2 linked regions of the Endozoicomonas sp. GU-1 genome follow. The protein of the gene in region 1 interacts with the protein of each later gene in a pairwise test. Links are inferred from orthologs where the notes say so. Each region holds a gene or a part of one and is shown in the gene's direction. Other genes may lie near its edges. The genes, in order: gyrB and gyrA.

The links.
Region 2: the proteins of gyrB (region 1) and gyrA interact in binary tests that used the Escherichia coli proteins (3 or more experiments, as listed by UniProt). The link is inferred for Endozoicomonas sp. GU-1 from one-to-one orthologs.

The regions. Positions count from the first base shown.
Region 1 is NZ_CP114771.1:3,733,943-3,741,105, forward strand. The notes cover bases 2,404-5,510. They hold gyrB (DNA topoisomerase (ATP-hydrolyzing) subunit B), read left to right. Parts: upstream 2,404-2,803; coding sequence 2,804-5,218; downstream 5,219-5,510. Other genes in these bases: recF (DNA replication/repair protein RecF), read left to right, coding at 2,404-2,811; lpcA (D-sedoheptulose 7-phosphate isomerase), read left to right, coding at 5,284-5,510. Outside these bases: chromosomal replication initiator protein DnaA, read left to right, coding at 1-395; dnaN (DNA polymerase III subunit beta), read left to right, coding at 458-1,561; more of recF, read left to right, coding at 1,585-2,403; more of lpcA, read left to right, coding at 5,511-5,868; O3276_RS15650 (RING finger protein), read right to left, coding at 5,938-6,609; O3276_RS15655 (tetratricopeptide repeat protein), read right to left, coding at 6,697-7,163. UniProt on the Escherichia coli protein: DNA gyrase negatively supercoils closed circular double-stranded DNA in an ATP-dependent manner to maintain chromosomes in an underwound state.
Region 2 is NZ_CP114771.1:174,347-181,558, forward strand. What follows is about bases 336-3,491. They hold gyrA (DNA gyrase subunit A), read left to right. Parts: upstream 336-687; coding sequence 688-3,291; downstream 3,292-3,491. Other genes in these bases: serC (3-phosphoserine/phosphohydroxythreonine transaminase), read left to right, coding at 3,406-3,491. Outside these bases: O3276_RS00840 (hypothetical protein), read right to left, coding at 1-305; more of serC, read left to right, coding at 3,492-4,536; pheA (prephenate dehydratase), read left to right, coding at 4,536-5,621; O3276_RS00860 (hypothetical protein), read right to left, coding at 5,803-6,852. UniProt on the Escherichia coli protein: A type II topoisomerase that negatively supercoils closed circular double-stranded (ds) DNA in an ATP-dependent manner to maintain chromosomes in an underwound state.

The DNA.
Region 1 (7,163 bases):
AAGGTGCCCTGAAGCGGGTGATCGCCAGTGCGCACTTTATGGGGCGCCGTATTGATATTGATCTGATCCGCGAGTCCCTGAAAGACCTGTTGGCTTTACAGGACAAACAGGTCAGTATAGATAATATCCAGAGGACGGTTGCCGAGTACTACAAGATCAAAGTGGCGGATATTCTTTCCAAGCGTCGCAGCCGTTCTGTGGCAAGGCCAAGGCAAATCGCCATGGCTCTCTCTAAAGAGTTGACCAGTCATAGTTTACCCGAGATTGGTGATGCCTACGGCGGACGTGATCATACCACCGTTCTTCACGCTTGCCGTAAAGTAAAAGAACTGGTCGAAGTGGATAACGAGATCAAAAGCGATTACAAAAACCTGTTGCGCTCACTGACAAGTTAATTCCACCTTATTCAACCTCATAAAAAGGTGAATACCTTTTTATATCAAGAGAAAGGAAAGCGATGAAATTTACCATTAATCGGGAAGCATTGCTTAAGCCACTTCAGCTGGTTGCAGGTGTGGTTGAGCGCAGACAGACGCTGCCGGTATTGTCCAATGTGTTGATGGTAGTCGATGGAAACCAGCTCTCGTTAACCGGTACTGACCTGGAAGTCGAACTGGTTGGCCGTGTCGCTCTGGAAGATGTTGCCCAAGTCGGAGAGATTACGGTACCGGCCAGAAAGCTGATGGATATCTGTAAGTCCCTGCCTGAAAACACTCTGATTGAAGTGCATCAGGATGATCTGAAGGTCAAGGTCAAGGCTGGCCGGTCCCGGTTTACCCTCTCCACGCTGCCAGCCAATGAGTTTCCCAGTATTGAAGAGGAGGCCGGATCGGTATCCTTTACCATTGGTCAGTCACGTCTTCGTCGCCTGATTGACCGTACCGGCTTTGCCATGGCCCAGCAGGATGTCCGTTACTACCTGAACGGCATGCTGCTGGAAGTCAGCCAGAACTGTCTTCGTGCGGTGGCTACCGATGGTCATCGTCTGGCCATGTGCAGCGTGGAAGCCGATATCAACCAGCAGGACAAGCATCAGGTCATCGTGCCCCGTAAAGGTATTCTTGAGATGGCACGTCTGCTCACCGAAGGGGAAGAGAGCGTTCATATTACCCTGGGAGCGAATCATATCAGAGCCAAAACCGGCGACTTTATGTTCACCTCCAAACTGGTGGACGGCAAATTCCCAGACTATGAGCGCGTAATCCCGAAAGGCGGCAACAAGATCATTATTGGTGATCGCCAGGAACTGCGTCAGACATTCCAGCGTGCGTCTATTCTGTCCAATGAGAAATACCGGGGTATCCGCCTGATTCTTTCCGATGGCCAGCTTAAGGTAATGGCTAACAACCCGGAGCAGGAAGAAGCCGAAGAAGAGTTGAGCCTGGCTTATCATGGTGACTCCATGGAGATCGGGTTTAACGTCAGCTACCTGTTGGATGTGCTTTCTGTGTTGTCTGGTGAGGCCATCAAGATGACCCTCTCCGACCCGAACAGCAGTGCGCTGCTTGAGGAGTCTGAGTCTGGTGACTCCACCTATGTTGTTATGCCTATGAGGCTGTAACAGCCTGTCGGCAGAAGTAGTCAGTGTCTGATGTGGTGGCATCAGACACTCGCCCTGATCCGGCTTCCGGGCTACTCAGGTTCGGAAATAAACAGAATATGATTCAACAGCTCTCCATAACCGATATTAGAAACCTCTCCTCTGTTTCGCTTACCCCTTCCCCTTCTGTAAACGTGCTCTACGGGCTCAATGGCAGTGGTAAAACCAGCGTGCTTGAGGCCATACATCTTCTCGGGGTTGCCCGATCGTTTCGGACCTCCCGAATTAAACCGGTGATCAATCGTGATGCCGAGGTCTGTACGGTGTTTGGTCGAATCGGTGTGTCATCGGGATCCATACCGGTAGGTGTTTCCAGAAACCTGCGGGATGAAACACTGCAGATACGGGTGTCCGGAGAGAACCTGAAGTCCACTTCTGAGCTGGCCAGGTTACTGCCCTTACAGGTGATTAATCCGGACACCTTCCGTTTGCTTGAAGGCTCCCCAAAGCTGCGAAGGAACTTTATTGATTGGGGCGTGTTTCACGTGAAACATCATGACTTTTTCCCGCTATGGAAACGCATGCAGAAGGCACTGAAACAGCGGAACAGTCTGCTCCGTCATGGTAGAATAAACGGTTCTGAATTGACTTCGTGGAACATAGAGTTTGCCAAAGCGGCCAATGCCATCGACGTGTTACGCGGCGACTATATCGAGAGACTGACGCCCGTCTTCAATGAGGTGCTTTCGGAATTGGCCGATCTGGATAATCTTTCTATCCAATATTACCGAGGCTGGGATAGGGAGAGAGAGCTGCATGAAGTACTCAGTAGCGGACTGGCACGAGATGTCCAATCGGGCTATACCCATGCCGGGCCGCAACGGGCAGATTTAAGGATTCGGATGGGCAAAGGCAGTGCGGTTGATATCCTCTCACGAGGTCAATTAAAACTGGTGGTCTGTGCACTGAAACTTGCTCAGGGCTTTCTATACAAAGAGCTGCAAGACAAACAGTGCATCTTCCTGGTCGATGACCTGCCATCAGAACTGGATACCCCTAATCGACAGAAGCTTTGTCGATTGTTTCAAAAAATGAACTGCCAGACCTTCATCACCTGTGTTGAGAAGGAGGCACTGGAACATTGCTGGTTGCCTGAAACGGAATTGAAAATGTTTCACGTGAAACATGGGCAGGTTACTGTTACATCACATGAGAACCCTGGTCAGCAAAGTATTCGCCGGGCTGAGTCTTTGGAGATAGAGCATGAGTGAACAAAACTACGACGCATCCAATATTAAGGTCCTCAAGGGCCTGGATGCTGTCCGCAAGCGCCCGGGGATGTACATTGGTGATACCGATGATGGTACCGGTCTGCACCACATGGTGTTTGAGGTGGTTGATAACTCCATCGATGAGGCGCTGGCGGGTCACTGTGACAAGATTTCGGTCATTATTCACCCGGATGAGTCCATCACGGTTAAGGATAATGGCCGTGGTATCCCTGTGGATATTCATGAGGAAGAGGGCGTTTCTGCCGCTGAAGTCATCATGACGGTGCTTCATGCCGGTGGTAAATTTGATGACAACACCTATAAGGTTTCCGGCGGTTTGCACGGTGTGGGTGTGTCAGTGGTTAATGCCTTGTCCAGCCAGCTGAAACTGACCATCCGCCGCCATGGTAAGGTTCATCAGCAGGTGTACCATCAAGGGGTTCCGGAAGAGCCGTTAAAGGTGATTGGTGAAACGGACGTTACCGGGACGGAACTGCACTTTATTCCTTCCCCGGAGACCTTCTCAAATATTCAGTTCAGTTATGACATTCTGGCCAAGCGCCTGCGTGAACTTTCGTTCCTGAATTCGGGGGTCTATATCCAGCTGACGGATGAGCGCACCGGCAAGGTTGATGACTTCAAATACGATGGTGGTCTGAAGGCCTTTGTGGAACATCTGAACCAGAATAAAACCACCATCAATAAAGTCTTCCACTTTGACATGACCCGGGAAGACGGTATTGGTGTGGAAGTGGCCATGCAGTGGAATGACAGCTTCCAGGAAGGGGTATTCTGCTTTACCAATAACATCCCCCAGCGCGATGGTGGAACACACCTGGCGGGCTTCCGTGCGGCGCTGACCCGAAGCCTGAATGGCTATATCGAACGGGAAGGTTTCCAGAAGACGGCCAAGGTGGCCACCTCCGGTGATGATGCCCGGGAAGGTCTGACGGCAATCATCTCTGTCAAAGTGCCGGACCCTAAATTCTCTTCCCAGACCAAAGACAAGCTGGTGTCCTCCGAGGTAAAAACCGCGGTAGAGCAGGAGATGGGCAAATACCTGGCGGACTACCTGGTAGAAAACCCCCAGGAAGCCAAAGCGGTTGTCGGTAAGATGCTGGATGCTGCCAGGGCCCGTGAAGCGGCCCGCAAGGCCCGTGAAATGACCCGCCGTAAAGGTGCCCTGGACATTGCCGGCTTGCCCGGCAAACTGGCGGACTGCCAGGAGAAAGACCCGGCGCTGTCTGAACTCTTCATCGTGGAGGGTGACTCAGCGGGTGGGTCAGCCAAGCAGGGGCGTTACCGGAAGACTCAGGCGATCCTGCCGCTTAAGGGTAAGATCCTGAATGTTGAGAAAGCCCGCTTTGACAAGATGCTCTCCTCCCAGGAAGTCGGAACCCTGATTACAGCCCTGGGGTGTGGCATTGGTCGTACGGAGTTCAATATTGAAAAACTCCGCTACCATAACATCATTATCATGACCGATGCGGATGTGGATGGATCGCACATCCGTACACTGCTGTTGACCTTCTTCTTCCGTCAGATGCCTGAGCTGATTGAGAATGGCTACATCTACATTGCCCAGCCGCCATTGTACAAGGTTAAGCGTGGCAAACAGGAGCAATACCTGAAAGATGATGTTGCATTGGATGCTTATCTGACTCAATCTGCACTTGAAAATGCCAGCCTGCATGTTAACGATAATGCACCAGGGATCAGTGACCAGCCACTTGAAAGCCTGGTAAAAGAGTTCAGAGGTGTCCATAAGTTGGCTGATAAGCTGTCTCGTATTTATCCAGTTGCAGTGCTTCGTGAAATGATCTACATGCCAGAAGTCACAGCAGAGAGTCTGGCTGACAAGAGCACAATGGAGTCCTGGGTAGCCCAGCTGAGTGAAAGAATTGATAAACTGAAAGCCGCAGGTAGTACCATGACTTTCTCTGTAGAGGAAGACCGGGAGCTCAATGTCTGGCTGCCCAAGGTAACGGTTATTGCCCACGGTATTGATAGTCACTATCGCTGGAATGCTGACTTCTTCTCTTCTGCCAACTACGGAAAGATGGTTTCTCTCGGTAATAAACTGCAGGGGCTTATCGAAGAAGGTGCCTTTATTCAGAAAGGGGAGCGCAAAAAGGATGTATCGTCCTTTGAAGAAGCTCTGGAATGGCTGATGAGCGAATCCACCAAACGACACTATATCCAGCGCTATAAGGGGCTGGGTGAGATGAATCCGGAACAGTTGCGGGAAACCACCATGGATCCGGATGTCCGCAGAATGCTGAAGGTCACCATTGAAGACGCGATTGCCGCTGACCAGATCTTCAATACGCTGATGGGGGATCATGTCGAACCCCGCAGAGAGTTTATCGAAAGCAATGCATTGAATGTTGCCAATCTCGATATTTAATCCAATTCAGTAGTGCCGGTTTTAACCGGCACTTTTTTCTTTTTTGATTCTCAGGTGCTCTGCTAATGTCTCCAGAATGTAAAGCAATGATTCGACAGGAGTTGGAAGAGGCGAGGGTTGTACTGAGCCGATTCCTGGATGATGACGCCAATCTTGAATCCATTGATCTTGCTGCCAGGTTATTGTCTGAAAGCTTTAAAGCCGGTGGCAAGGTTCTGTCCTGTGGTAATGGCGGCTCCCACTGTGACGCCATGCACTTTGCTGAGGAGTTGACCGGACGTTTCCGTGAAAACCGTCTTGGCTATCCGGCTATTGCTATTTCCGATCCCAGTCATATCTCCTGTGTATCCAACGACTTTGGTTATGAGTATGTCTTCTCACGTTACGTTGAAGCGGTAGGCAGGGAAGGGGACGTACTGCTTGGCATCAGCACCAGTGGTAATTCCGGGAATATTATCAAGGCGGTAGCAGCGGCCAGAACAAAAGGGATGAAGGTTATTCTGCTCTCAGGCAAAGATGGCGGCCAGATGGCGGGGATGGCGGATGTTGAAATTCGTGTGCCTCACTTTGGTTATGCGGATCGGATTCAGGAGGTCCATATCAAGGCAATCCATATTATGATTCAGCTTGTTGAAAAATATATGGAATAAAAAAACCACAGTTATACCGGTTGTTTGGAGTTGTGGGAGGGTCATAATCTGCCGGGTGTTCAGCCCCGTCTAACGGTTGATCGGTTTTATACCATAGGCGGTAAAGGCACTGGCACCGGCAATGACCCCCCCTAAAGCTATAATTGCGTTGCGAAGTGTGGTGGGGAACCGGATGCCATTGGTATCGCCATATATGTCACAGGCACAAGCCGATGTTAAAGCTCCGGAAGTCATCCCGACAGCCGTTCCGAAAACTTTAGAAACTCCCCCCGCAGATCCGAAAGAACCAACAGCAGAACCGAGAGCCAGGATAGTGCAGACAGTCACATAAGTGGCCAAAGTATGACCAATGGCATTCGGCAAAGCGTCTAAGAGTTCAGCCTGGAAATCTTTATCAGCAGTGAAAATATAACCTATAAGAAGCCCGGCACAAGCCACACGTGTTGCAGACGTGAGTATATATAAGCCACGCAAAATAACTTGCGGGCAATGTTGTTTAAAAATGCTAGTGGCTGCGGTCGAAACAGCAACCACACGTTCAGACAACGGAACATAATTTATCCGCTGCAAATCATAATCAGTGAATGGTTGTGCACACAGCAGACAGTGCCTTTGGTCAGAAGTACCTAACCATAGTCGCATACATGATCGGCCATATACATGCCCACAGGTCAGTTGGATGAGTTCACAGTTTGCTACGTCATGACATATAGAGCATGAAACACCGTTAGTGACGTTCATAACATCTCTTGTTTTTACTGCTTTGAAACCTTAGGACATCTTTATATGGCTCTGGTTCCCTATGGCTGAATTTTTCCGGAACCCAGATTATTCTCGGACAGTCTTAAGTCCTGCATGTAGCCTTGCTAAAAAAGTACGCTCTATTTTCCTCCAGTCTTCAGTTTTTAGCCGGTCCTGTCGGTAAGGGTGCAGTTGGTTAGCTTCGGTAAAATAGTGAGAAACCAGGTTTTTCAATTCATCTTTTGAAAAGAAATCCTGTGTTTTCTCAACAGGTAATAATGCTGCGATACGAAGGCAGTGCCCTAACTGACTAAAAGATGATGCATCGAGATATTGACTTTTTTCTATTGCATTACATCCATGCTCAATGGCTTTAGCCAAAAGCCCTGGAATTTCCTTGCTTTGACCAGAATAAATGCACTCTCTGAAGTAACGGATACTGGTACACAAGTCCACTTCAGGCCCGGCAAACCCCTTTTTACCAAGTTGCATTTGGTCAAACTGATGCCAGTTCATTAAATCGACATGAATGTCGCCAAGGGCCAGTTCAATTT
Region 2 (7,212 bases), 3.6 Mb from region 1 along the record:
TTTTCAGCAGGTGCTGTTTTAGTTGCTTTTGTTTTGTTACTTACCGCCTCAGCCTTCTGAAGGGCACGGTCGGCAAGTGCTTTTTTGAGATCCTCTTTTACATCTGTACCATGGTCGATTGCAGAAGCCAGATAATTGACAAGGTTCTTTAATTCGTTTTTGGCTTCGACAGACCATTTATTCTCAAACCATGCCTGCTTTACTTTGCGTGAACAAGCAGCTGCCAAGTCTACGTGCTCAGAAACTTTGTTATATACATTCGGGTCTATACCCATTCCACGGAGGAATTCTTCTCCTATCTGCATGGTAACAATCCTTTGTTGAGTTTAAGTATCAAGCGTCAGTGCTTACTTCAAATCTAGTCCGGTTCAGGAAAAAACACAGGTTTACCCAGTTGGTACTTTTTTGGCGATTTCCTGAAAGCGGTTGTCTGCCCTGTGTCATTGATGGACCGGCAAAAAACATATTCCCAAAGTGGTTGATGCATCTCGCGGATAAGGCATGAATTGTGGTAACATGGCGGTTTTGAAAATCAATTACCTTAGGCGATCATTCCATTGAGATGCTCTGGGAAAGAGCATTTTTTCTGTTTGGATAAGACTTTATTATCGGTGTCCTGGTCCACAGAACTGGGATGGATGCTGACCGCTATCTGTTGGCCGTAAGCAAAAGGACGACTGGGTTTCCATGACTGAAATTGCCAAAGAGATTCTCCCGGTAAATATTGAAGATGAACTCAAGCAGTCCTATCTGGACTACGCCATGAGTGTCATCGTTGGTCGTGCCCTGCCTGATGTACGTGACGGGCTCAAGCCCGTGCACCGGCGCGTACTGTTCGCCATGAGCGAACTGGGCAACGACTGGAACAAACCTTACAAAAAATCTGCCCGTGTGGTCGGGGATGTGATCGGTAAATACCATCCCCACGGCGACTCTGCAGTCTATGACACCATTGTCCGGATGGCGCAGCCATTTTCCCTGCGCTACATGCTGGTTGATGGTCAGGGCAACTTCGGCTCCATTGACGGTGACTCCGCCGCAGCGATGCGTTACACGGAAATCCGGATGGACAAGATCGCCCATCAGTTGCTGGCGGATCTCGACAAGGAAACCGTAGACTATGTGCCTAACTACGATGGCACAGAGCAGATTCCTGCCGTTTTACCCACCCGTGTCCCTAACCTGCTGGTGAATGGCTCGGCCGGTATCGCGGTGGGCATGGCCACTAATATCCCGCCTCACAATATGACCGAGGTGGTGAATGGCTGTCTGGCGCTGCTGGATGATGAAGCGCTGACGGTTGATGACCTGATGGAGTACATCCCGGGTCCTGACTTCCCTACCGCAGCGATTATCAATGGTCGGGCTGGTATCCTTCAGGCCTATCGCTCTGGTCGTGGTCGTATCTACATTCGTGCCAGGGCCGATATCGAGCACGATGAAAAGAAAAACAAAAGCACCATTATTGTTACCGAGATCCCTTATCAGCTGAATAAGGCGCGCCTTATTGAGAAGATTGCCGAGCTGGTGAAAGACCGCAAGATTGAGGGTATTTCCGAGCTGCGCGATGAGTCTGACAAAGACGGCCTGCGTGTGGTGATCGAGCTTCGCCGTGGTGAAAATGCCGAGGTGGTGCTCAATAACCTGTATGCCCAGACCCAGCTTGAGTCCGTTTTTGGCATCAACCTGGTGGCTCTGGTGGACGGTCAGCCCAAGCTGCTCAACCTGAAAGAGTTCCTGGAAGCCTTTATCCGTCACCGCCGTGAGGTGGTCACCCGCCGGACCGTTTATGAGCTGAGAAAGGCCCGTGAGCGAGGTCATATTCTGGAAGGTCTGGCTGTTGCTTTGTCCAACATTGATCCGGTTATCCAGCTGATCAAGGACTCGCCAACACCGGCGGAAGCGAAAGAAAAGCTGATCGCCAAGGGTTGGAATCCCGGCCATATGATGGAGATGGCCGAGCGTGCCGGTGCCGATGCCTGTCGTCCAGATGATCTGCCTGAGGCTTATGGTCTCAGGGATGGGCTTTATTACCTGTCTCCGGTTCAGGCTCAGGCCATTCTGGAAATGCGACTGCACCGACTGACCGGTCTTGAGCATGAGAAGCTGCTGTCTGAATACCGTGAGCTGCTGGAGAAAATTGCCGAGCTGATTCTGATCCTCTGTGACCCAATGAAGCTGCGTGCCGTCATCCGGGAAGAGCTTGAGCAGGTTCGGGATGAATTTGGTGATGAGCGTCGTACCGAGATCACCAGCTCCCGTCGTGACTTGACGGTTGAAGACCTGATTGATGAAGAGGATATGGTGGTCACCCTGTCCCACGGTGGCTATGCCAAGACCACGCCCCTGGATACCTATCAGGCACAGCGTCGAGGTGGTCGTGGCAAGTCAGCGGCTTCCGTTAAGGAAGAGGACTATGTCGAGCATATGCTGGTGGCTAACACCCATACCCAGATCCTCTGCTTCTCCAGCAAGGGTAAGGTCTACTGGTTGAAGGTCTATCAGATCCCCCAGGCGGGCAGAACCTCCCGTGGTCGACCGATCGTTAATATTCTGCCGCTGGAGCAGAATGAGAAAATCACCGCCATGCTGCCGGTGGAAGAGTTTACCGAAGGTCATTTTGTCTTTATGGCGACGCTCAATGGCACGGTGAAGAAGACACCTTTGGAGCAGTTTGCCCGCCCACGCTCCTCCGGCCTGATCGCCCTGGGTCTGGATGAAGGGGATACCCTGGTGGGGGCTGAAATTACTACCGGAGAAAAGCAGGTGATGCTGCTGTCTAACGGTGGTAAGGCGGTTCGCTTTGAGGAGACCGATGTTCGTGCCATGGGCCGGACAGCCCGTGGTGTCCGTGGTATGAAGCTGCCTGAAGGTCAGCGGATTATCTCTCTGATTATTCCGGAGGAAGATACCCAGATTCTGACGGCCAGCGCCAAAGGTTACGGTAAACGCACTGCCGTTGATGAGTTCCGACTCACCAGCCGTGGTGGTCAGGGGGTTATCTCCATGCAGTGCACGGAGCGCAACGGTGAAATCGTGGGTGCTATCCAGGTGAAGAGCGGCGAGCAGATTATGCTGATTTCTGACCAGGGAACACTGGTGAGAACCGGGGTTGATGGCGTCTCTTCACTGAGTCGTAATACCCAGGGGGTTACGCTGATCCGTGTCTCTGACGGTGAAAAACTGGTGGGTGTTGCCCGTGTTGAGGAGCCAGAGGCTGTGGATGCGCCTGAGCTTGAGACTGAAGGGCAGGATGATCCCATTGCCAGCGAAGGGACGGTAGAATCCTGATAGTTTGAAAAACGCCAGCCCAGTGCTGGCGTTTTTCATCATGATACAGTTACTCACCCGGAGTCAGAGAGTTTGTCCCGGGGTAAACCGCCGTTTAGTGGCGAGGGAGTCATTGTGAAGCCTTGTGTAACAGATGGTGTAAATGATGTTCTGGCGCAGCTGGATAATCGGGTTTACAACTTTTCAGCCGGACCTGCACCGATTCCCTATGAGGTGCTGCAGCAGGCCCGGGATGAGATGATGAACTGGCAGGACGTGGGCGCTTCGGTAATGGAAGTGAGTCATCGGGGCAAGGAGTTTCTCGCGGTTGCCCATGGGGCCGAAAAAGACCTGCGTGATCTGTTTATGATCCCTGATAACTACAAGGTGCTTTTTCTGCAAGGGGGAGCCCGGGGGCAGTTTGCGGCGGTGCCATTGAACCTTAAGGGAGACAAGGTTTTTGCTGACTATGTCAACAGTGGTTACTGGGCCCAGTCAGCTATTAAAGAAGCCCAGCGCTACCTGGATGTGAATATTGTTGCTGATGGCAAGGACAGAGGCTTTAATGCGATGCCTGCCGAAGACCAGTGGCGGATAAGTAAAGATGCCGCTTATTTGCACTACACGCCCAATGAGACCATCGGTGGTCTTGAGTTTTCATTTATACCGGAGACCGGTGATGTGCCGCTGGTGGCGGATATGTCTTCCAATATCTTGTCCGGCCCGCTGGATGTCAGCAAGTTTGGTGTTATTTATGCCGGTGCCCAGAAGAATATTGGCCCGGCCGGTCTTACCGTAGTGATTGTTCGTGAAGACCTGTTGGAGCGCGGTTCATTGATGTGTCCTGCGGTGCTGGACTATAAGCTGCAAGCGGGCAATGATTCCATGTACAACACGCCGCCAACCTTTGCCTGGTACCTTGCCGGTCTGGTCTTTAAATGGCTGAAAAAACAGGGTGGGCTTGCAGCGATCAATGCGCTCAATGAGCGCAAGGCCAGCAAGCTGTACGCTCAGATTGATGGCTCCGGTTTTTATCAGAACCCGGTGGACCCAAAGTGGCGCTCCCGCATGAATGTGCCGTTTACACTGATCAACCCGGAACTGGATGCAACGTTCCTTGCCGAGTCCGAACAGGCAGGTTTTCGTTACCTGAAAGGGCACAAGGCGGTAGGCGGTATGCGGGCAAGTATCTATAATGCAGTGCCAGAGCAGCATGTGGATGCTCTTATTGACTTCATGAAAGAATTTGAACGGCGGTATGGATAATGGCAGAAGAGAAGTTGGGGCAGTTGCGAATTCAAATTGATTCGCTGGATCAGCAAATCCTTGATCTGATCAGCGAACGTGCGCGATGTGCCCAGGAAGTGGCCCGTGTAAAAACAGAAGCTGACCCCTCTGCTGTGTTTTACCGACCTGAGCGCGAAGCTCAGGTACTTCGTAATATCATGAAGAAAAATGACGGGCCTTTGAATGACGAAGAGATGGCCCGTCTGTTCCGTGAAATCATGTCTGCCTGTCTGGCGTTGGAAGATCCGGTCAAGGTGGCTTTTCTGGGGCCGGAAGGCACATTTACCCAGCAGGCTTCCCTGAAGCACTTCGGCCACTCTGCGGTTTGCGTGCCTATGGCGGCCATTGATGAGGTATTCCGGGAAGTGGCTGCCGGTGCGGTCCACTATGGTGTGGTGCCGGTGGAAAACTCCACGGAAGGTGTGGTCAGTCATACCCTGGACAGCTTTCTGGACTCTTCACTGAAGATCTGTGGTGAAGTGGTACTGCGCATCCATCAACACATGATGATTTCAGAAAACACCCGGCGGGATCATATTACCCGCATCTACTCCCATGCCCAGTCGTTTGCCCAGTGTCGCAAGTGGCTGGACTCCCACTGGCCCATGGCCGAGCGGGTGGCGGTCAGCTCCAACGCAGAAGCAGCGAAGCGGGTCAAGGGTGAGTGGAATTCTGCGGCCATTGCCGGTGATATGGCGGCAGAAATGTATGGTCTGGAAAAAATTGCCGAGAAAATTGAAGACCGCCCAGATAACTCAACCCGGTTTTTGATCATTGGCAATCAGCCGGTTCCACCCAGTGGTGATGACAAGACGTCAGTGGTCATTAGCATGCGCAACCAGCCGGGAGCGCTCCATGCGATTCTTGAGCCTTTCCATGTTCACAATATCGACCTGACACGGGTTGAGACCCGCCCATCCAGAACCGGAATCTGGAACTATGTGTTTTTTGTGGATTTTGAAGGTCATCAGGATGACCCTGTCGTTGGCAAGGTGCTGGAGAAGTTGGGTGAGCGTGCCAATGACCTCCGTGTGCTTGGTTCTTACCCCAAGGGTGTTCTCTGATCGTTGTTGTATTAAGCGGACAGGGATGATGATGGTTAAATATCCAAAGGCTCATGACCGGTGATGAGCCTTATAAGCTGACTTTTCTACCACGCTGCACAATGAATATGCTTGGCGGTCAAAGTGCAGGGCAGGTTGCTACCTGCCTTACCTGGGGATTTCCACGGGAGGCATTTCCGGTCTATATCCAGAACTCTAGTTCCATCTGATTATAACGATTGTAACCAGACAGAATTTTTTCCAACTCTTTTTGATCAACTGTGTTGAGCAACTTGAGTGCAGATTGTGCCTGTTCCATGGCGTTAGCAATGTCCACTGGTAATTCTTTTTCAGGCGCAGCTGACAGATGCTCCGGAAAATAATGCAGTGCTATCTGATCATCCAAATTATGCAATACCCGAAAGAGGTGACCTGTTTCTACGCCCCTCTTACCCAGTTCCGCAAGTTTATGGGACAGGTAACAGGCTGCAATGCTCTGCTTCGCTTGCTTAACCTCATTATTTTTATCTCTGGTCTTTTGGTCCATTTCCCGTAACTCATCCACGGGTAATCCTATGGCTAAACCAATCAAAAACCAGTTATGGCTCAATGGTAAACGACGCAGAAAATCCGGGGTTAGCGGTAGTGAACTGGTCGTGGTGACAGAGCTGTCATCATTCTGGCGATAGAGTGGTTTGATGGCAGGGGGCTGCTCAGAACCGGGCTCCAGAAATAAAGACAATTTCTTTCTGTTAATTGCAATGTAGCGATTTAACTTTCCTTCCAGTCTGGGTCCTGCAGCTTCGCGTAGAGCATATAAGATATGTGCCGGAGTCAGCAGCCCGGGCTGACAATGAGTTGCTGCAAGCAGTAGTTCGTATATCTGATCATGGTCGGCTTCATCAACAAATGATTCCTTGAGAATGCTCTGGATTATTGGCAATGACACCCCAAGGGCATTACCAATGGCGTCAGCAGGTATCTTGATCTTTGCAATTCCGTCAGCCAAACAAAGCATTTGTCTAGACAAATTGCCTTCATTTACAAGGCTAAAAGTTACTGGGTGACCTCTTAAGGCCTCAATGAAACGATGTGCACAACGGATGGCCATAATCTCAGGGTGGCTCATTATTTTTACCAGCTCATTTGTGGTCATGACCCCCCCTTGTTTGTCCAGAATCCTCTTCAGCAAAATCATGGTTGAAAATCGGTTGACTCTTTTTGGGATAGATTGCAGATCCTGATCCATCATCAGTTCCGGATATCCGGCCGCAAAGGCAATTGTTGCCTCCGGAACTGTGCAAACCTGATAGTCATCTTTTTTGACGATCTTATGTAACTTGAAGAAATCCAGCTGATAATCCAGCTCAGCATTGGCATCAACAGTCTCTACAAAGGGAGGCGATTGAGTCCCGAGCCGACTCTGGTCAAATACAATACCAAAAATTTTACAGTGCAAATTAACCAGATCAAATCTTGAAATACCCAACAGCATTGTATGCAGTTTTTTATGGGTTATCAGCAGTTTTTTCATGATTGCTTTATCTTGTCGATTGACGACAGGCAGGGATAAATAGTTAGCATGTGCATATTGCTGATGACTTGCAGTTTC